2 regions of the Tenggerimyces flavus genome follow, and region 1 is predicted to be linked to the other one. Evidence: riboswitches for the same ligand, from Rfam matches in the RefSeq annotation. Region 1 holds a riboswitch; the other holds the start of a gene.
The links. A riboswitch is a leader RNA that binds a small molecule or an ion and turns the genes downstream of it on or off. The one in region 1 is predicted to bind cobalamin.

Region 1 (10,398 bases):
CGCTGCCGCCCCGCGCGCACTCTTCGGAACCCCGGTTCACATGCCTGAACCTGTGGCCGTCAGTCCCAGGTCAGGGCGCCACCGCTCTGGTACTCGATCACGCGGGTCTCGAAGAAGTTCTTCTCCTTGCCGAGGTCCATCAGCTCCGACATCCACGGGAATGGGTTCTCGGTCTCGCCGAAGACCGGAGCGAGCCCGATCTGCGCGCACCGCCTGTTCGTGATGAAGTGCATGTACTGCGTGCACACCTCGGCGTTCAGGCCGAGCACGCCGCGGGGCATCGTGTCCCGCGCGTACGCGATCTCCAGCTCGCACGCCTCGGTCAGCATCCGCCGCAGCTCGGCCTGGAACTCCGGCGTCCACAGGTGCGGGTTCTCCAGCTTGATCTGGTTGATCGCGTCGATGCCGAAGTTCAGGTGGATCGACTCGTCGCGCAGGATGTACTGGTACTGCTCGGCGATCCCCACCATCTTGTTCCGCCGGCCGAGCGACAGGATCTGCGCGAAGCCGGTGTAGAACCACATCCCCTCGAAGATCACGTAGAACGCCACCAGGTCGCGCAGGAACGCCTGGTCCCGTTCCGGCGTGCCGGTCGAGAAGTCCGGGTCCTCCAGGTGCTGGGTGTAGTCCAGCGCCCACGCGGCCTTGTCGGTGATCGACGGCACCTCGCGGTACATGTTGAACAGCTCGCCCTCATCCAGGCCGAGGCTCTCGCAGATGTACTGGAACGTGTGCGTGTGGACGGCTTCCTCGAAGGCCTGCCGCAGCAGGTACTGCCGGCACTCGGGGTTGGTGAGGTGCCGGTAGACGGCGAGCACGATGTTGTTCGCGACCAGCGACTCCGACGTCGCGAAGAAGCCGAGGTTGCGCTTGATCATCAGGCGCTCGTCGTCGGTGAGCCCGGTCGGCGACTTCCACAGCGCGACGTCGGCCTGCATCGAGACCTCCGTCGGCATCCAGTGGTTGTTGCAGCCGGCGAGGTACTTCTCCCAAGCCCAGCGGTACTTCAGCGGCAGGAGTTGGTTGACGTCGGCGCGAGCGTTGATCATCGCCTTGTCGTCGACGCTGATGCGGCCCGCGCCGCGCTCGATCTCACCGAGCCCGGTGGTGTCAATGCTGGATTGCGTATCGGTCATGTCCATGAACTTTCTACTGGCAGGCTTCGCAGTCGGGGTCGTCGATCGAGCAGAACGCGGCATCGCTGTCCGGCAGCTCGATGTCGACGGTAGGCACGGTGGCCGGCACCGGCACGGCGGGAACGGTCGCCGCCGGCGTGGGCACCGGTGCCGGAGCAGCCGCTGGAACGGGGATCACCGGCGAGACCGCGTTCAGCTTCCCGTCGGTGCCCTTGATCGTCGACTTCTCCACGTGCGTTGCCGATTGCGAACGCAGGTAGTACGTGGTCTTGAGCCCGCTCCGCCACGCGTGCCGGTACAGCTCGTCCAGCTTGCGCCCGTTCGGCGCCGCGACGTACAGGTTCAGCGACTGCGCCTGGTCGATCCACTTCTGCCGGCGCGACGCCGCGTCGACCAGCCAGCTCGAGTCGATCTCGAACGCCGTCGCATACAAGTCCTTCAGGTCGTCCGGCACCCGGTCGATCGGGCCGAGGCTGCCGTCGTAGTACTTGAGGTCGCTCACCATGACCTCGTCCCACAGCTCGCGCTCCTTGAGGTCGCGCACGAGGTGCGGGTTGACGACAGTGAAGTCGCCGGACATGTTCGACTTCACGTACAGGTTGCGGTACAGCGGCTCGATCGACTGCCCGACGCCACAGATGTTGGAGATCGTGGCGGTCGGCGCGATCGCCATCACGTTGGAGTTGCGCATGCCGACGGTCTTGACCTGCTCGCGCAACGTCGCCCAGTCCAGCGTCGACGAGGTGTCCATCAGGACGTCGCCGCCACGTGCCTCGGAGACCAGCGCCACGGAGTCGATCGGCAGAATCCCCTTGCTCCACAGGGATCCGGGGAACGAGGCGTACGAACCGCGCTCGGCCGCGAGCTCCGACGACGCCGCGATCGCGTGGTACGAGATCACCTCCATCGACTCGTCGGCGAACTCCACCGCCTGCTGCGACGACAGCGGGATCCGCAGCGCGAACAGAGCATCCTGGAAGCCCATCAGCCCGAGCCCGACCGGCCGGTGCTTGAGGTTGGAGCGTCGTGCCTCCGGGATCGTGTAGAAGTTCACGTCGATCACGTTGTCCAGCGCGCGAACGGCGGCGCGCACGGTCCGCGCGAGGTGCTCCTTGTCGAGCTTACCGTCCCGCACGTGGTTGAGCAGGTTGACCGAGCCGAGGTTGCAGACCGCGACCTCGTCGACCGTCGTGTTGAGCGTGATCTCCGTGCACAGGTTGGACGAATGCACCACGCCGGAGTGCTGCTGCGGCGAGCGCAGGTTGCACGGGTCCTTGAACGTGATCCACGGGTGCCCGGTCTCGAACACCATCGACAGCATCCGGCGCCACAGCTCGACCGCACGCATGCGGCGGTGCACCTTGAGCTCGCCGCGTTCAGCCGCCGCCTCGTACTCCTCGTACCGCTTGGCGAAAGCCGTTCCGTAGAGGTCGTGCAGCTCCGGCACCTCGTTGGGGGAGAACAGTGTCCACGGCCCGTCCGCCTCGACCCGCTGGATGAACAGGTCGGGCACCCAGTTCGCGGTGTTCATGTCATGCGTCCGGCGCCGATCGTCCCCGGTGTTCTTCCGCAGATCGAGGAACTCCTCGATGTCGATGTGCCACGTCTCGAGATACGCGCACGCCGCCCCCTTACGGCGCCCGCCGTTGTGAGCGAGCCCCGCGACGGTCATGTAGGACTCGTCGCCCTCGACCTCGAGGTCGAAGACCGTGGGTGCGATCTCGGTCTCGTGCACGTCGCGAACCCTCGTGAAGAGCATGCCGCGGTGCTCGAGCCAGTTCTTCTTGTGGATCGGCCGAGCGCCGACGAGCTCGGCGATCTCCGGGACCGCGGGGACTCGGACGTCGAACGCCTTGGTCACTCCACTGAACGTGATCTCGGACCCGTCGGAGCGATGACCCACATGGCTCGTGTCCCGTACTCGATACTGGCCGGCGGTAGGGATCCCCAGACGCAGCAGCTGGTACCGGAGGCCGGCGGTGAGCGGCCTCGAAGTGGAGGTGAAGGAGATCTCTACGCCGCGCGACACACCCCCGTCTGTCTCGAGCAGGCCGCGCAGGAGCGCACGGGTCTGAGCATGCGGCAGGTGCGAGAAGCGTCGGGAGATGCGCTTGTCGCCATGCTCGTCGTAGAGATCGTCGCCCGTCAAGGGAAGCGTTGGCTCACCCGACGCCCATCTGATCGAGGCGAAGGTGTGGCCGCGGTGAGCTTCCCAGAAGTGGATACCGCGAGCATTGAGGTAGTCGCGGACGAACGACAGATGGGCGTCTCGCTGCGGGTTTCCGCACACTCCCCACTCGAGTCCGTCCTTCGCCAGGTGTCCGTCACCCAGCAGGACCCCGTAGAGGCGCGCGTCGTCGTCGGTGAAGCCAGGGACGGGAACGACTTCCTTCGGCACGACCTGGGCGACATAGTCGCCCTTGCAGAGCTTGCCGGCCGCTACCCAGTCGGGGCGTACCTTGCCGCTGGCCAGCGATGCGTAGGTGCGCTTGGTGTCTTGTTCGAGCGGAACCCCCTGGATGGCGTAGAACGGGTGGCCTGCCGTGACCGTCACGGGGTCGATCGCATGCTTGACGTTCACGTCGACGGTGATGTCGACGTTGTCGTAGACGAACTTCTGGGTGACCTCGCGGTACGTTCCACTGATTCCCAGAACAAGGTCGCCCACCTCGACGGCCTGGATCTCTTTGACGCCATCTGCTGTGTAGACGGGTGTTGCTGGCGCAAAGCATTGATTGACAGCCACCGCGGTGTCGTTCGCGACCTTGAGGAACGGGACGACGCCCTGGGACTTGCCGTTCGTGCCCTTGATGTGGGCGCCCATGCCGCGCACAGGCGTCCAGTCGTTGCCGAGTCCGCCGGAGTACTTCGCGAGCAGGGCGTTGTTCTTGATGCCCTGGAAGATGCCGTCGAGGTCGTCGTCGACCGTGGTGAGGAAGCAGGACGACAGCTGCGGCCTGGTCGTCCCCGCGTTGAACAGCGTCGGCGTGGAGTGCATGAAGTCGAACGAGGAGAGCAGCTCGTAGAACTCGATCGCGCGTGCCTCGCGGTCGATCTCGCGGATCGCGACACCCATCGCGACGCGCATGAAGAACGCCTGCGGCAGCTCGAAGCGGATGCCGTCGGAGTGTTGGAAGTACCGGTCGTACAGGGTCTGCAGGCCGAGGAACTGGAACTGCTCGTCGCGCTCGGGCTTGAGCGCCTTGCCGATCCGGTCCAGGTCGAACCGGGCGAGCTCGGGGTCGAGCAGCTCCAGCTCGATCGCGCGGTGCACATACGACTTGAAGTACGCCGGGTAGCGCGAAGCCATCTCCTCGCGGCGCGCCTCGTCGGGACGGTCGGCGAGGAACGTGAGCGCCTCGCGCCGCAGCTTGTCCAGCAGCAGCCGGGCACTGACGAACGCGTAGTCGGAGTCGGCCTCGACGAACGTCCGGGCCGCCATGATCTGGGCGACCTCGAGCTCCGCGACCGTCATGCCGTCGTACAGGTTGCGCCTGATCTCGGCGAGCACCGCCTCGGCGTTCGCTCCGTCGAGCCCGGCGCAGGCGTCCTCGACGAGACGCGTGAGGCGGGCGGTGTCGAGCGGGCGAAGCTCGCCGTCGATCTGCTTGACCTGTAGCTGCGGCGTGGCTTCGGACTCACCGGGGACGTCGCGCTCGAGCCGTGCGCGGGCGTGCTCCTCGCGGTACAGGACGTACGCGCGAGCGACCCGGTGGTGGCCGTCGCGCATCAACGCGAGTTCGACCTGGTCCTGGATGTCCTCGATGTGGAACGTCCGGCTCTGGTGCCTCGTCAGGGAAGCGGCGACCGACGCCGTGAGCTCTCGTACGGTCTCGTGGACGCGGCTGGAGTCACCGGCCTGGCGTCCCTCCACCGCCAGGAACGCCTTGGTCAGGGCGACCGAGATCTTGCTGGGGTCGAACGGCGACGTGCTGCCGTCGCGGCGGACGACCTGCTGGGTGGGTGCTGGTGGTGCTTGGGTCACGGAACTCTCTCCTCGCGAGCTGCGGTCTGGCGTTCGCGGCTTCGACTTCGCGGCAGGGGAGAGGGCAGCGCCCGACCGAGGGGTCGGCGCTGCGCGTCCCTGAGCCCTCCCGCGAGGCTCGGCACCTTGCGCGCCCGCTTGTCCTCGCGGGCGCACACCGATGGCAGGTCTTCGGACTCGCGGGCAGACCACCGACCGGAGGGGGAAGGTCGGCGGGGGTGGCCTAATAGCCGTCGCTTCCCAGGCTCGTGGTGACACCCAGTGCTCGACCCTCCAGCGATTGGGGCTCGCTGGATGGTGACGGCGTTCGTTCCCGCTCACCGCTGCGGGGCAGTCCCCGATTCGCACGGGGTTCCCTCTTGCCTCGACCGGCCTGGCGAGCCGGTCGAACCATCAGCTCGACAGACACTACATGCGGGGTCCGACAAGTCGTTGGACCGCAAGATCTGGCGTGTCGTGACCTCCGTCGTCCGTACGCCTGCGCCGCGCCTAGGCTGTCCGCCAACGGGCGAACGAACGGGGATCCGCGACACATGAGGCGAGTTTGCGTGGCGTTACTGGGCGTGGTGATCGCGGCCACCGCCTGTACGTCGACCACCGACGAACCGGCCGTTCCCGAGCCGCGACTCCCTTCTCCCGACGCGTGCGCGCTGGTCTCACCGGCGACGCTCGACGAGGTGGTCGGCCCGGCCGTGGCGGACCCGACCGTGTCGGAGACCGTCCCCAACAACACGCGGTCGAGGTGTGGGTGGGACTTCTCCGCGGACACCAGCGGAGCCGACCCTGGCCGGCGCCCGTTCACCCGCAAGCTGTCGGTCGCGACGGAGGCGAGCTCCGAACAGGACTGCGACGAGTACGCCACGTACCGCGCCGGCGGCGGCAAGGACGAGAACGTGCGGCCCGTCGAGGTTCCCGGGACACGGGCGTGGATCGACTCCGATGCCGTCGACGAGGAGCTGTTGGTCTGCCGGCCGGACGGCGTGCTCGAGGTGGAGCTGTACGCCCGCGACTGGGCGAACGGGAAGCAGGTGCGGGTCGACCGCGCGACGATCGAGCGGATCCTGCTCGCCGTCGGCCGCGAGGCCAACGCGGCTTGGTCGAAGGTGCCGACGGTCGAGGCGGTGTACACGCCGCCGCCCTCGGAGACTCCCGTTCCCGAGCCGACCGCATTCGACCTTTGTGCGCTGGTGCCGGCGGACACTCTCGCGGCGGCGGGTACGCCGAAGGAGACCGTCGGCTTCCGCGCCGAAGCGCCTCGTGCCGCGGCGTGCGACTGGTCGGACAACGGTGAGCCGTTCGAGGTGCGACCCGACCAGGTCTCCCGTGCGCATGCCGGTCTGTCAGTGAGCCTGCGCGTGCACGACGACGCTAACGACGCCGAGCTCGAGGTCCGGCAGTGGGCACACGGCTGGTCTGCCAAGCCTGTCTCGCTCGGAGACCTTTCCGCGACGAGCACGGTCGGCAACGTCGCCAGGATCGCCGTGGCCGCCGGTCGGTACCAGCTCACGTTCCTGCACTTCGGGCCGCGTCCACCAGCACAGGTGGAGGCGTCCGTGCTGCGCGTCGCGCGGGAGCTCGTCACCGCCTTGCCTGCTCGCTGAGGCGAAGTGGTCTACGCCTGACAGCTTGCTGCCGCGAGAAATCGCGAGAAACCAATGCGATCGACATCCCCTCGGCTTGGATGACCCGCACGGTCTTACGGGAGGGGATCACATGCGCAGGTCTGTCACGTTGCTTGTCGTCGGCCTTCTCGGCCTGGGGATGTCAGTGGGGACCGCGTACGCGGCGCCTTCGACCGAGCGCGCGAGCGTGAGCTCTGCTGGTGCGCAGGGGAACGACGACTCCGGAAACCCCGCGATCAGCGGTTCCGGGCGGTACGTCGCGTTCCAGTCGGGGGCGACGAACCTGGTGCCGGGCGACAACGGTGCGGGCTTCGACGTGTTCGTCTGGGACCGCGTTGCCGGGACCACTTCTTTGGCGAGCGTCGCCTTGGGCGGTGGGTACGCCAATGGCGGCAGCAGCGAGCCGAACCTCAGTGCTGACGGCCGGTACGTCACGTTCAGCTCTTCCGCGTCGGACCTGGTCGCCGGGGACACGAACGGGCAGAGCGACGTGTTCGTGCGCGATCTCGTCGCAGGGACAACGGTTCTGGTGACTCCAGGTGGGAACGGCTTCAGCGGGCGGCCGGGGATCAGCCCGAGCGGGCGCTACGTGGCGTTCATCGCGGGTGCGTCGAACCTCGTTGCTGGGGACACGAACGGCGTTGCCGACGCGTTCGTCGCCGACCTCACGACGGGCGCGATCGCGCGGGTGAGCTTGAGCACGGCGGGCGTGCAGGGGAACGCCGAGGCGTACGCGATGCCCACCGCGGTGAGCGACAACGGCCGCGTGGTGTTCCGCTCCGGTGCGACGAACCTGGTGGCGGACGACACGAACGGGCGTTGGGACCTGTTCGTACGCGACACTCTGGCGGGCACCACCGTGCGGGCGAACCTGAACAGCTCGGGTGCGCAGACGCAGGGCGACGTCTTCGACGAGTCGATCAGCGCGGACGGCCGGTACGTCTCGTTCGCCTCGTACGCGACCGACCTGGTGGGCGGGCCTTTCGTCGGTGGCCCGGAGGTCTACGTACGCGACCTGCAGCTGGGCGCGACGAGCAAGGCGAGCGTCGGTCCGGCCGCGGCGAACGGGTGGAGTGACCAGTCTTCTGTCAGCCCCAACGGGCGGTACGTGACGTTCCGCTCGGTCGCCTCCAACCTGGTGGCGGGGGACACGAATGAGACGGCGGATGTCTTCCTGCGCGATCGCCAGGCGGCGACGACGACGCGGGTGAGCGTGAGCACGTCGGGCGCGCAGATCACGTCGGGAATCGGGAACGGCTTCCCGACAGTGAGCGACGACGGTGTCGTTGCGTTCGCCTCGGACGCCGCCAACCTGGTCGCGGGGGACAGCAACAACGCGGACGACATCTTCGTGCGTACTCGCTAGCCTGTCGCCATGCTGATCGACCACATCCCCGTGCTAGGCCTACGTGTCCGGACCTCTCGGCTGGAACTGCGGTTCCCCTCCGGCGACGAGCTGGCCACGCTGGCTGAGCTGGCCGCCGAGGGGATCCACGAGCCGGACATGATGCCGTTCGGGAACCCGTGGTCGGAGCTGCCTGGTCCGAAGCTTTCTCGCCGGGTGATCCAGCAACATTGGAAGCGCCAGTCCGAGATCAAGCCGGACTCGTGGGCTCTGAACCTGGTCGTCTTCGTCGACGGCGACCCGGTGGGCGTGCAGGAGGTGGAGGCCGACGACTTCGCCATCCAGCGCCAGGTGACTTCCGAGTCGTGGCTGGGGTTGCGTTACCAGGGTCGTGGCATCGGCACCGAGATGCGCGCGGCGATGCTGCACCTGGCCTTCGCCGGCCTGGGCGCGGAAGAAGCGGTGTCGACCGGCTACCTGCACAACCCCGCTTCGCTGACGGTGTCGCGCAAGCTCGGGTATGCGGAGAACGGGATGGGGCGGGGCATCTCTCGCGGCAAGGTCGCTCTGGAGCAGCACTTCCGGCTGACGCGGGAAGCGTGGGAGCAGCACCGTACGGTCGACGCGACCCTCGAAGGCGTCGAACCCTGCCTGGCCTTTCTGGGCGCGGAGAAGGAGTAGCTCAGCTCTCCTCGCCCTGGTAGGGCGGGAGGTTGAGCTTGGCGCGGATCTCCTGTTGCACGGTCGCCTTGTCGGCGCGGGCGTCGACGGCGAAGACGAACTCCTTGCGGCGGAAGAGATCCAGCAGGGGATTCGTCTTCTCGTGGTAGTCCTTCAGCCGTGCCGCCAACGCCTCTTCGGTGTCGTCCTCGCGGCTGACGAGCTCGCCGCCGCAGACGTCGCAGCGGTCGGGCACCGTGGGGCGGTCGGCGATGAGGTTGTAGTCCATGCCGCACTTGGAGCACAGGCGACGGGCGAGGATGCGGCGGCGGACCTCTTCGTCGGGCAGGTCGAGCTGGATCACGCCGTCGATGTCGTAGCTCTCCAGGAAGAACTCGGCCTGCCGCGCGTTCCGCGGAAATCCGTCGACGATGAAGCCGAAGTTCCAGTCGTGCTGCTCCAGGCGCTGACGTACGAGCGACTCCACCAGGTCGTCCGGCACCAACTCGCCGGCGGCCATCACGCGGCGGACCTGGGCGCCGATCTTCGTGTGGTTCTTCACGTGCCAGCGGAACATGTCGCCGACGCTGATCTGCACCAGGTCGAGGTCGACCGCCAGCAGGTCGGCCTGGGTGCCCTTCCCGCTGCCCTGGACGCCCATGATCACGTACTTGCGCATCACATCACCCCAGGATCGACCACCCGTGTGCTTCGACGATGGCAGGTTCTCCCGCCTCGCGCGAGCCTTTCAGCTTCACCATGCCCGCTGGGACGTCGAACCGAAACGGATCGTCGGCCAGGTTGAGCAGAACGAGCAGCCGTTCCTCGGTGTCCGCGGCGGAGACGGTGTACGCCAGCTGCTGGTTCGCGAGCTTGTCCACCCGCACCGACGCCCGCACCAGCCAGGCATGTCGCCGGCGCAGGCCGATGAGGTCCTGGTGCAGCCGATACAGCGGCCAACCCTCCGACGCCAGCGCGTCCGGCGCGGCCGGGAACGCCGGCCGGATCTCGTCGTCGCCGCCCTCCCGATCCTCCTTGACGCCGCGGAACGCCTGCTCGTCGCCGGCATAGACGCTCGGCACGCCGCCCAGCGTGAACAGGACCGCGAGCGCGTGGCCGAGATGCCGTTCGTCCACCAGCTTGCTGACGATCCGCGTCACGTCGTGGTTGCCGACGAACGTCTGGGGAACGAACTCCTCGAGCAGCTTCGCGTGCCGGTCGAACGCCCACGCCAGCTCGAAGAGGTTGCGATCGTTCAGCGAGCTCCAGATCGCCTTCCACAGTTCGTACTGCGTGGTCGAGTCCAGGCCACCCTCGCGGACGAAGCCGGCGTAGTCACCGTGGATCACCTCGCCGAACAGCCACGCGTCCGGGTGCCGCGCGTGCACCCGATCGGTGACCTGGCGCCAGAACGGCAACGGCGCGGCGTAGGCGACGTCGAGCCGCCACCCGTCGATGCCGCGGTCGAGCCAGTGCGTCATCACCTCGGCCACGTACTCGACGACGGCGGGCTCGTCGTGGTTGAGCGCGACGAGCTGCCGGTGACCCTCGAAGTCCGCGTAGTCGAAGCCGTCGTCGGTCCAGTCGAGCCGGAACCAGTTCGCGTACGCCGACGCGCGGCCGTGCGCGAGCACGTCCTGGAACGGGCCG
Region 2 (10,398 bases), 2.5 Mb from region 1:
CGGTGAGAACGGGGCGGAACTCCAGCCCGGACAGCATCGCGAGCGCCTGCTGCTCGCCGTACTCGGCACTGGCGTTCCGCATCGCCGCCGCGAGCGAGTCGCGCTCGGGAGTGCCCTCGGTGTCCTGCTCCCGCAGCGCGCGAACGCGGTGGTACTCCTCGGCGAGGTTGGTCAGGTGGAAGTAACAGGTGAACGCGCGCGCGACGTCCTCGGCGCGTTCGAGCGACCAGGAGGTTACGAGGCGCTCGACGTCGACGGCGGCGTTCTCCGCCTCGACCAGGTCGTCGCTGTGGGCGGCGATCGTCAGCTCGCGAAGGCGTTCGACCGCGTCGAGCAGCGCCTGCCCGCCGTACTCGCGAAGCACAGTGCCGAGCAGCTCGCCAAGCAGGCGGACATCGGCGCGGAGCGGCGCGGGCACTTCGAAGCGGGCGTGCACGCGCGCTTGTGCTGTGGTGGGCATGGACAAGACTCTATTCTTTGGAGGTTTCTTCCACCTAGCGCGGTGGCAACGGGCAGGTAATGTGCTGGCCATGGTCGCGCAACCCGAGGAAGAACTCCCGGACATCCACACCACGGCAGGAAAGCTTGCCGACTTGGACAGCCGACTCGACGAAGCCGTCAACGCCGGATCGGCCCGTGCGGTGGAGAAGCAGCACGCCCGCGGCAAGCTGACCGCCCGGGAACGCATCGCGATGTTGCTCGACGAGGGCTCGTTCGTGGAGCTGGACGAGTTCGCCCGGCATCGTTCCCAGAATTTCGGTCTGGAGAAGAACCGCCCGTACGGCGACGGGGTCGTGACCGGGTTCGGCACTGTCGGTGGGCGTCAGATCTGCGTGTTCAGCCAGGACTTCACGATCTACGGCGGCAGCCTCGGCGAGGTGTACGGCGAGAAGATCGTCAAGGTCATGGACCTCGCGATGAAGACGGGCTGCCCGATCGTCGGCATCAACGAAGGCTCTGGCGCGCGCATCCAGGAGGGGGTCGTCTCCCTCGGGCTGTACGGCGAGATCTTCCGCCGGAATGTCCATGCGTCCGGCGTGATTCCACAGATCTCGCTGATCATGGGAACGTGTGCAGGTGGGCACGTCTACTCCCCCGCGCTGACCGATGTCACCGTGATGGTTGACCAAACATCCCACATGTTCATCACCGGTCCGGGCGTGATCAAGACCGTCACCGGCGAGGACGTCTCGTTCGAGGATCTCGGCGGAGCCCTTGCCCACAACACGAAAAGTGGCAACGCGCACTACCTCGCGCCGAACGAGCAAGACGCGGTTGACTGGGTCAAGGCGCTCTTGTCATACCTGCCGCAGAACAACCTCGAGGACCCGCCGGCGTACGACGAGGACGCCGTTCTCTCCATCACAGCAGAAGATCGCGAGCTGGACACGCTCGTACCGGACTCGCCGAACCAGCCGTACGACATCCGCCAGGTAGTCGAGCATGTGCTGGACGACGGGGAGTTCCTCGAGCTGCACTCGTTGTTCGCGCCGAACATCGTCGTCGGGTTCGGCCGCGTCGACGGTCAGTCCGTCGGTGTGGTGGGCAACCAGCCGTTGCAGTTCGCGGGCTGCCTGGACATCGACGCGTCGGAGAAGGCGGCCCGGTTCGTGCGGACCTGCGACGCGTTCAACCTCCCGATCCTCACGTTCGTGGACGTTCCGGGCTTTCTGCCGGGCACCGACCAGGAGTGGAACGGCATCATCCGGCGCGGCGCCAAGCTGATCTACGCATACGCCGAGGCGACCGTCCCGTTGGTCACGGTGATCACGCGGAAGGCGTACGGCGGCGCGTACGACGTGATGGGCTCCAAGCACCTCGGCGCGGACATCAACCTGGCTTGGCCATCCGCGCAGATCGCGGTGATGGGCGCACAGGGAGCGGTGAACATCCTGTACCGCAAGGAGCTCGCGGCCAACTCCGACCCGGACGGTCTGCGGACGCAGCTCGTCGAGGAGTACGAGGACACGCTGGCGAACCCGTACGTCGCGGCCGAGCGCGGCTACGTCGACGCGGTGATCCATCCGCACGAGACCCGGGTCGAGATCGTTCGCGCGCTCCGGCTGCTGCGCACCAAGCGCGAGACGCACGCGCCGCGCAAGCATGGGAACATCCCGCTATGAGCGAAGCTTCGGAGGAGACCCGACCGGTGCTGCGCGTCGTCAAGGGTGACCCGACGCCGGAGGAGTTGGCGGCGCTCGTCGCGGTCGTGCAGGCGCGGGCCTCGTCGGCGTCCGGCCCGCCCGCGGTTGGTCGCGAGGAGAAGAGCGGCTGGGCAGCGTATTGGCGTTCGGTTCGACAGCCCGTTCAGCACGGCCCTGGCGGATGGCGAGCGAGCGCGCGCCCGCGCTGAGACCGTAGGCTCTGCGTTCATGCGTGACATCACCGAGATCGCTGACGATCTCGTCGACCAGCAGGCCGCGCTCGACCCGATCCAGGCGACCTACGCTGGCATCAAGGGCTACGACGCGGAGCTGAACGACTACTCCCCGGACGGCTTCGCGGCACGGCAGGAGCTCAACCGCCGTACGCTCGCCGAGCTCGCCGCGACCGAGCCCTTGGACGAGCGGGAGCGGGTCGCCAAGGACGCGATGGTCGAACGGCTCGGCCTGTCCGTCGAGCGGTACGAGGCGGGTCTGCTCACCAGCGATCTCAATGTCGCCGCGAGTCCGCTGCAGTACGTGCGCGGGGTCTTCGACCTGATGCCGACGGCTTCGGAGGAGGACTGGCGGACGATCGCGCAGCGGCTCTCCGGCGTTCCCGCGGCTTTGGCCGGCTACCGGCGTTCGCTCGCCGAGTCAGCTGACGCCGGGCGGGTGGCCGCGCGCCGGCAGGTCGACGCGTGCGCGGACAACTGCCTTTCCTGGGCGGCGGACGACCTGTTCGGCGGGCTCGTCGCCCGTTCCGAGGTCGACGGCGCGCTGCGCGCAGACCTCGACCGGGCCGCCGCCTCCGCGACTGCCGCGCTCGGTGAGTTCGAGACGTTCCTGCGTCAGGAGCTCTCGCCCAAGGCACGCGAGAAGGACGCTGTCGGCCAGGAGCTGTACGCGCTGAACTCGCGCTACTTCCTCGGTGCCTCGATCGATCTGCACGAGACGTACGCATGGGGCTGGGAGGAACTCGCCCGGATCGAGCGCGAGATGGAGTCGGTGGCGGACAAGATCGTTCCCGGCGGCAGCGTCTCGGACGCGGTCGCTGCGCTGGACGCGGATCCGGAGCGGCAGCTGGGGAGCAAGGAGGAGTTCCGCGACTGGATGCAGGAGCTCGCCGACCGTACGGTCGCGGAGATGGCTGGCGTCCACTTCGACATCCCGGACGCGGTACGGAAGATCGACTGCCGGCTCGCTCCGACCAGCGACGGCGCGATCTACTACACCGGCCCGAGCGAGGACTTCACCCGCCCGGGCGCGATGTGGTGGTCGGTGCCGAAGGGCGTGACCACGTTCTCGACCTGGAAGGAGTACTCGACCGTCTACCACGAGGGCGTGCCGGGGCATCACCTTCAGGTCGCGCAAACCCTGTACCGCAAGGACATTCTCAACCGCTGGCAGCGACTGATGTGCTGGATCTCCGGGCACGGCGAGGGCTGGGCGCTGTACGCCGAGCGGCTGATGGACGAGCTCGGCTACCTCGACGACCCGGGCGCTCGGCTCGGCATGCTGGACATGCAGAGCCTGCGCGCCGCCCGGGTGGTGGTGGACATCGGCATGCACCTGGAGCTGCCCATCCCGAACTACCGTGGGAGTGGCTGGCACACCGGTGAGCGGTGGAATCCCGAGCTGGGCTTGGAGTTTCTCATCGCTCATAGCCGGATCGATGTGGAGTTCCTACGCTTCGAGCTCAACCGGTATCTCGGGTGGCCGGGGCAGGCGCCGTCGTACAAGGTGGGCGAACGGATCTGGCTGCAGGCTCGTGCGGAGGCTCAGGAGCGTGCTGGGGCTGCGTTCGATCTCAAGACGTTCCACCGCCGGGCGCTGGACCTGGGATGTCTTGGCCTGGACCCTTTCCGCGAGGCTCTGCGCCGACTCTGATAGGAGAAGGTGCGCCGCACGAGCTCCGCGAAGGTCCTGTCTAGGTCCCGGACGGATGAGCGCGAAGACTTTTGGTCGCCATAGCGCGCATAGGCTTCGGGCTCATCCTGGGTGTGGCAGGTGTGACTCGCGTGACGACCACCAGGGTCGGGCGGGCGTGGCGCGTGGTTGGGGTGGGTGGGGCTGAGCACGGTTAGTGCGGAAGGTTTGGGGTGCTATGGCGCCCATAGTTTCCGCGCTGATCTGGGATGTGACTGGTGTGAGGTCTCAGGTTGCCGACTCGATTGTTGTGTCGGCGAGCAGCCCGGTCATGTGGGACTCGCGTGGGCTGTCGCGGCGGTCGATTGTGGTGACCAGTTTGAAAAGCCGCCGCCCCACCCCCGAACGGGTGCCCGGGGGAGGCTTCTCGTCGTTCAGGTCTGCTGCCGTCGTGGGTCGCCTGTGGGCCCCCGGTCACTTGTCGTGCAGATGACACCGGGCTTCCGTTTACCTCACCATTCTGCGAGGGAGCCGTCGTCTCTTCTGAAGGTCGGCGTCCTCCACCTGTGGCCCACTTCTGCTGCGCGCTCCACTGCTGCTGCGTCCACTTCGATGCCCAGGCCTGGCCCCGTCGGCCGGCGAACGTAGCCGTCTGCGAAGCCGAACACCGACTTGTCCACCAGGTAGTCGAGCAGGTCCGATCCCTCGTTGTAGTGGATCCCCAGGCTCTGCTCCTGGATCAACGCGTTCGGCGACGCGAAGTCCACCTGCAAGCTCGCCGCCAGTGCGATCGGGCCCAGCGGGCAGTGCGGGGCCAACGACACGTCGTACGCCTCGGCCATCGAGGCGATCCGCCGCACCTCGGAGATCCCACCAGCGTGCGACAGATCCGGCTGCGCGATCGCGATTCCCTTGTCCAGAACGCGCTTGAAGTCCCACCGCGAGAACAGCCGCTCTCCCGTCGCGATCGGGATCGACGTCGAGGAGACGATCGAGCCGATGTGCTCGGACATCTCCGGCACCAGCGGTTCCTCGACGAAGAACGGCAATGACGGCTCGAGCAACGGCAGGACACGCCGCGCCATGGCGACAGTCATACGCCCGTGGAAGTCGATTGCCACGTCGAACTCCGGCCCACACGCCGCGCGCACTGCGGCCACCCGGGCGGCGATGGACTCCGCAGCGCCGGCCGTGTCGATCCGGCGCAGCTCGCCTCCGCCGTTCATCTTGATCGCCGTGAAGCCCTGCGCCTTCATGTTCAGCGCCGCGTCGGCCACCTCCGCGGGGCGGTCGCCGCCGATCCAGCCGTAGACGCGCATGCGGTCGCGGACGTGACCGCCGAGCAACTGGTACACCGGGACGCCGAGCGCCTTGCCCGCGATGTCCCACAGCGCCTGGTCGACGCCCGCCACGGCGCTCGAGAGCACGGGGCCGCCTCGATAGAAGGTGCCCTTCGTCATCACCTGCCAGTGCTCCTCGATCCGGAGCGGGTCCTGGCCGACGAGGTAGTCCGCGAGCTCGTCCACAGCCGTCGCGACCGTGTGAGCACGCCCTTCGACGATCGGCTCCCCCCACCCGGTGATGCCCTCGTCGGTGTCGATGCGCAAGAAACACCAGCGCGGCGCCACGAGGTAGGTCGTGAGGCGGGTGATCAGCATGTGGACGGTCCTCTCACTCTGTGGTCTTCTCGACGCTAGCTCAGATGACGGTGCCTATAGTCGATCCCGCGGTTGGTTCGTCTGGTACCGGACACTCCGGGACCGGACGAGGCAAGAGGGAACCCGGTGTGACTCCGGGACTGCCCCGCAGCGGTGAGTGGGAACGACCGCCGTCAGACGCACTGGGCGCGAGCCTGGGAAGCGACGGCCAGTAGGACAAGCGGCGACAGCCGACGAGCCCACGAGTCCGAAGACCTGCCCACCGCCCACGCGCGACCGGCGCGTGGTTGGTCCACGGCCTCGAGGGGTGGCTGCCGGACACGAGCGGCGCGATCATCGCGCGCCTTCGCGTCCCCACCTTGCCCCACGACAGCCGTCACGCGAGGGAAGGACCCTGATGACAGTCAGCACCACCGTTCTCGGCTACCCCAGGATCGGTCCGCGCCGCGAGCTCAAGCGCGCGACCGAGTCGTTCTGGAACGGCCGTACGTCCGCCGCCGACCTCCAGGCCACGGCGAAAGAGCTCCGCACGAACGTCTGGACCACGCTCCGCGACGCCGGCATCGAGCAGCTCCCGTCGAACACCTTCTCGCTGTACGACTCCGTGCTCGACCAGGCCGTACTCGTCGGCGCCGTCCCCGAACGGTTCGCCCACCTCACCGACGAGCTCGACCGCTACTTCGCGATGGCCCGCGGTGTCGAGGGCATCGCGCCGCTCGAGATGACGAAGTGGTTCGACACGAACTACCACTACCTCGTGCCCGAGCTCGGACCCGAGACCACGTTCGCGGTGTCGGGCCGCAAGCCCTTCGATGAGTTGGCCGAGGCTCCCGGCTCGCGTCCGGTGCTCGTCGGGCCGCTGAGCTTCCTACTGCTCGCCAAGCCCGATGCCGATGCGCCGAAGGACTTCCGGCCGCTCGACCTGCTGGACCGGCTGCTGCCGGTGTACGAGGACCTGCTCGCCCAGCTCGCGCAAGCCGGCGCGGAGTGGGTGCAGCTCGACGAGCCGGTGCTGGCCGCCGACCGGTCCGCGGAGGAGCTCGCGGCGCTGCAGGCGACGTACGAACGACTCGCCGCCGCCACGCAGCGCCCGAAGCTCCTGGTCGCGAACTACTTCGGCCCCTACGGCCAAGCACTCCCCGTCCTCGCGAGGACCGGCGTCGAAGGCCTCGCGCTCGACCTGGTCGCGGGAGCCGCCGACCTCGACCAGATCGCCAGCGCCGGGCTGGGTACGAAGACGATCTACGCCGGTCTCGTCGACGGCCGCAACGTCTGGCGCACCAACCTCCCGGAAGCCCTCTCCATAGCCGCCGCCCTGCTCGGCTCCGTAGGCGACCTCGTCGTCAGCTCGTCGAGCTCGCTCCTCCACGTACCCCTCGACCTCGCCCAGGAGAACGCCCTAGACGACGCGCTCAAGGACCGGCTCGCGTTCGCCCGGGAGAAGCTGGACGAGATCGTCGTCCTCGGCCGCGCCCTCAAGGAGGGTCGCGAGTCCGTCGCCGCAGCGCTCGACGACGCGGAGACGGCACGCACCAGAGAGCTCGCGGGCTCCGTCGACAACCGCGTACGAGCAAGGCTCGAGGCGCTCGGCGACGGAACGGCCCGCGGCCCGGCCACCGAACGCGCCGCGGCCCACCACGCGCTCGGCGCGCTCCCCGCCCTGCCGACGACGACGGTCGGCTCGTTCCCGCAGACCGCCTCGATCCGTACAGCGCGGGCCGACTTCCGCGCCGGCCGCATCGACGCGGCAGCGTACGAGCAGCGGATCAAGGCCGAGGTCGACTCGGTGATCGCGCTGCAGGAGGAGCTCGGGCTCGACGTCCTCGTGCACGGCGAGCCGGAGCGCAACGACATGGTGCAGTACTTCGCCGAGCAACTCGCCGGCTTCGCGACGACCGAGCACGGCTGGGTGCAGTCGTACGGCACGAGGTACGTCCGGCCGCCGCTGCTCTACGGCGACGTGTCGAGGCCGAAGCCGATGACTGTGACGTGGGCGACGTACGCGCAGTCGAAGACGGCCAAGCCTGTCAAGGGGATGTTGACGGGCCCAGTCACCATGCTGGCTTGGTCGTTCGTCCGTTCCGACCTCCCGCTGTCGCAGGCCGCACGGCAGGTGGCACTGGCCCTCAGGGACGAGGTCCACGACCTGGAGTCGGCGGGCATCCGGTACGTCCAGGTCGACGAGCCGGCGCTGCGCGAGCTGCTGCCGCTGCACGCCGCGGACCAGGCCGAGTACCTGGAGTGGGCCGTCGCCGCGTTCCGGTTCGCGACGTCCGGGATCGCCGACAGCACGCAGATCCACACGCACATGTGCTACTCGGAGTTCGGCGAGATCGTCGACACGATCGGCGCGCTGGACGCCGACGTGACCAGCGTCGAGGCGGCGCGGTCGCGGATGGAGCTGGTCGGCGATCTGCAGCGGGCCGGCTACTCCCGCGGCATCGGCCCGGGCGTGTACGACATCCACTCCCCGCGGGTGCCGTCGGCGGAGGAGATCGAGGAGTCGCTGCGGCTCGCGCTGGTCGCCGTGCCGGCCGACCGGCTGTGGGTCAACCCGGACTGCGGCCTGAAGACCCGCACGTACGACGACATCGAGCCGGCCCTGCGCAACCTCGTCGCCGCGGCGCGCAAGGTCCGCCAGTCACTCCCCGCCAGCTAGCGGGCCGCCGTGATCATGAACGTGATCATGAAAGCGGACTGGGCGTATATGACCGGTTCGCCTTCATGATCACGTACATGATCACCGGGTTTAGCCGCGGCGCTGGAACTGCGGGAGCCGGAGGAGGTCGTACGGGTACGGCAACGGTTGGTCGCTCGCCGTCGTGAGGCGGTCGAGCTGCTCGGAGGTGAGCGACCAGCCGGTGGCGCCGAGGTTGTCGCGCAGGTGCTCCGGCGTCCGCGCCCCGAAGATCGGCGCGGTCACCGCCGGCTGCTGGAGCAGCCAACGCAGCGCAACCTGCGCCGGCGACTTGCCGGCCTCCGCCGCGACCGCGTGCAGCGCGTCGAGCACCTGCCAGGTCGCCTCCGTCGCCATCGAGTCGAACGACCCACTCGCCGCGACCCGCGTGCCCGACGGCGGCGACGACATGCCGCGCCGGTACTTGCCGGACAGCCAGCCGCCCTGCAACGGGCTCCAGGGAATCAGACCCAGCCCCTCGTTCTCGCAGACCGGCACGAGCTCGTACTCCGCCGACCGGGCGAGCAGGTTGTAGAGCGGCTGCAGCGAGACGAACGGCTCCCAGCCGTTCGCGCGCGATACGTCGACCGACTTCTGCAGCTGCCAGCCGGCGTAGTTCGCGGCGCCGACGAACCGCACCTTGCCGCTGCGCACCAGCACGTCCAGCGTCGAGAGCGTCTCCTCGAACGTGGTCGCGTCGTCGAACACGTGGATCTGGTACAGGTCGACGTAGTCCGTCCCGAGCCGGCGCAGGCTCGCGTCGATCGACCGCATGACGTGCTTGCGCCCAGCTCCCTGCGGCGGCTGCCCGGTCGCGGCCTCGCCGTACACCTTGGTCGCGATCACCAGCTCGTCGCGATCCCGCGTCTTCAGCCAGCTGCCGAGGATCCGTTCGGACTCGCCGAAGCCGTACACGTCCGCGGTGTCGATGAACGTGCCGCCGGCGTCGACGAACTCGTCCAGGATCCGATGGCTGGTCTGCTCGTCGGAATCGCCGCCGAACCCCATCGCGCCGAGGCACAGCTCACTGACCTCGAGGCCCGTTCTTCCCAAGTAGCGATAGTCCACGCTTTTCGACGCTATCTGCCCGCCGCCGGAAGAGCGAGCCAATCAGCCCGCGAGATCACGGACCGATCAGCGGTCGCAGCCGCCCTCGCCGTCGGGGCGGACGTGCGGGCGGGCGACGTCCTCGAGTCCCTTGTAGGCGTACGGGTCCTCACCGGCCACGAGCACGACGTCGCGATAGTCCCACTTCGCGACATGTCCGCGCTCCTCCTTGCGCCATGGCAGCAGGGACTCCGCGCTCATGTAGTGGTTGGCGAGCGCGCGGCGGAAGCCGTGCTTGCCGCTGTTCTGCAGCGAACGGTGCAGCAGGTAGCCGTTGAAGATCACCGCCGAGCCGGCCGGAACCTCCACGGGGACGGCGTCCTCGTCGCGGTACGGGAAGTCGTACGCCTCGATCGAGCAGTCGAACCGCGGGTCGTCCTGGTCGCGGTCGGGATAGATCACGCCACGCCGGTGCGAACCGGGCAGCACCCACAGGCAGCCGTTCTCGATCGTCGCGTCGTCGAGCGCGATCCAGGTCGCGGTGAGCGAACGGTCCCGCGTCGGGATGAAGAACTCGTCCTGGTGCCAGGCCTGGCCCGGCTTGCCCTCGGACTTCATGAACAGCATCGACTGCATGGCCTTCACGTTCGGCCCGATCACCTTGGTCAGCACCTCGACGATCCGCGGCTGGGCCAGCTGATCGGCAAGGATCTGGGAGACCTTGTGGGGCATGTGAATGCACAGATAACGGCGCAACACGTCCTCGTCGGAGATGTCCTCGCCGACGACGGGGGCGGAGTCTCCTTCACGTCCGATGCCGACCGCGCCGAGGTCGCCGCGGCACAGTCGTACGGCTTCGGCGTTGACCTCAGCGACCTCCTCGGGCGACAACGCGCCGCGGAGTACGCCGAAGCCGTCCTGCTTGATCTGCTCGATCAGCGCATCGGAGATCGAGTCGTGGAGCGTGGCCGGGGCTTTGGTGCTGGTCTCTGCGACGACGGCTGAC

Region 2: another riboswitch for cobalamin. It lies ahead of metE (5-methyltetrahydropteroyltriglutamate--homocysteine S-methyltransferase); the one in region 1 lies ahead of JOD67_RS42055 (ribonucleoside-diphosphate reductase subunit alpha).

Annotation. Positions count from the first base shown of each region.
Region 1 is NZ_JAFBCM010000001.1:5,365,642-5,376,039, reverse strand. It holds gene JOD67_RS25155 (ribonucleotide-diphosphate reductase subunit beta) at 60-1,136, opposite strand; gene JOD67_RS42055 (ribonucleoside-diphosphate reductase subunit alpha) at 1,150-5,121, opposite strand; cobalamin riboswitch at 5,267-5,531, opposite strand; gene JOD67_RS25145 (sensor histidine kinase) at 5,670-6,722, shown strand; gene JOD67_RS25140 (TolB-like translocation protein) at 6,835-8,109, shown strand; gene JOD67_RS25135 (GNAT family N-acetyltransferase) at 8,119-8,769, shown strand; gene JOD67_RS25130 (adenylate kinase family protein) at 8,771-9,427, opposite strand; gene JOD67_RS25125 (alpha-amylase family protein) at 9,432-10,398, opposite strand, start outside.
Region 2 is NZ_JAFBCM010000001.1:7,850,794-7,861,191, forward strand. It holds gene JOD67_RS36530 (phosphoenolpyruvate carboxylase) at 1-460, opposite strand, end outside; gene JOD67_RS36535 (acyl-CoA carboxylase subunit beta) at 531-2,123, shown strand; gene JOD67_RS36540 (acyl-CoA carboxylase subunit epsilon) at 2,120-2,353, shown strand; gene JOD67_RS36545 (DUF885 domain-containing protein) at 2,373-4,031, shown strand; gene dgoD (galactonate dehydratase) at 4,523-5,668, opposite strand; cobalamin riboswitch at 5,725-5,945, shown strand; gene metE (5-methyltetrahydropteroyltriglutamate--homocysteine S-methyltransferase) at 6,066-8,327, shown strand; gene JOD67_RS36560 (aldo/keto reductase) at 8,418-9,413, opposite strand; gene JOD67_RS36565 (phytanoyl-CoA dioxygenase family protein) at 9,480-10,398, opposite strand, start outside.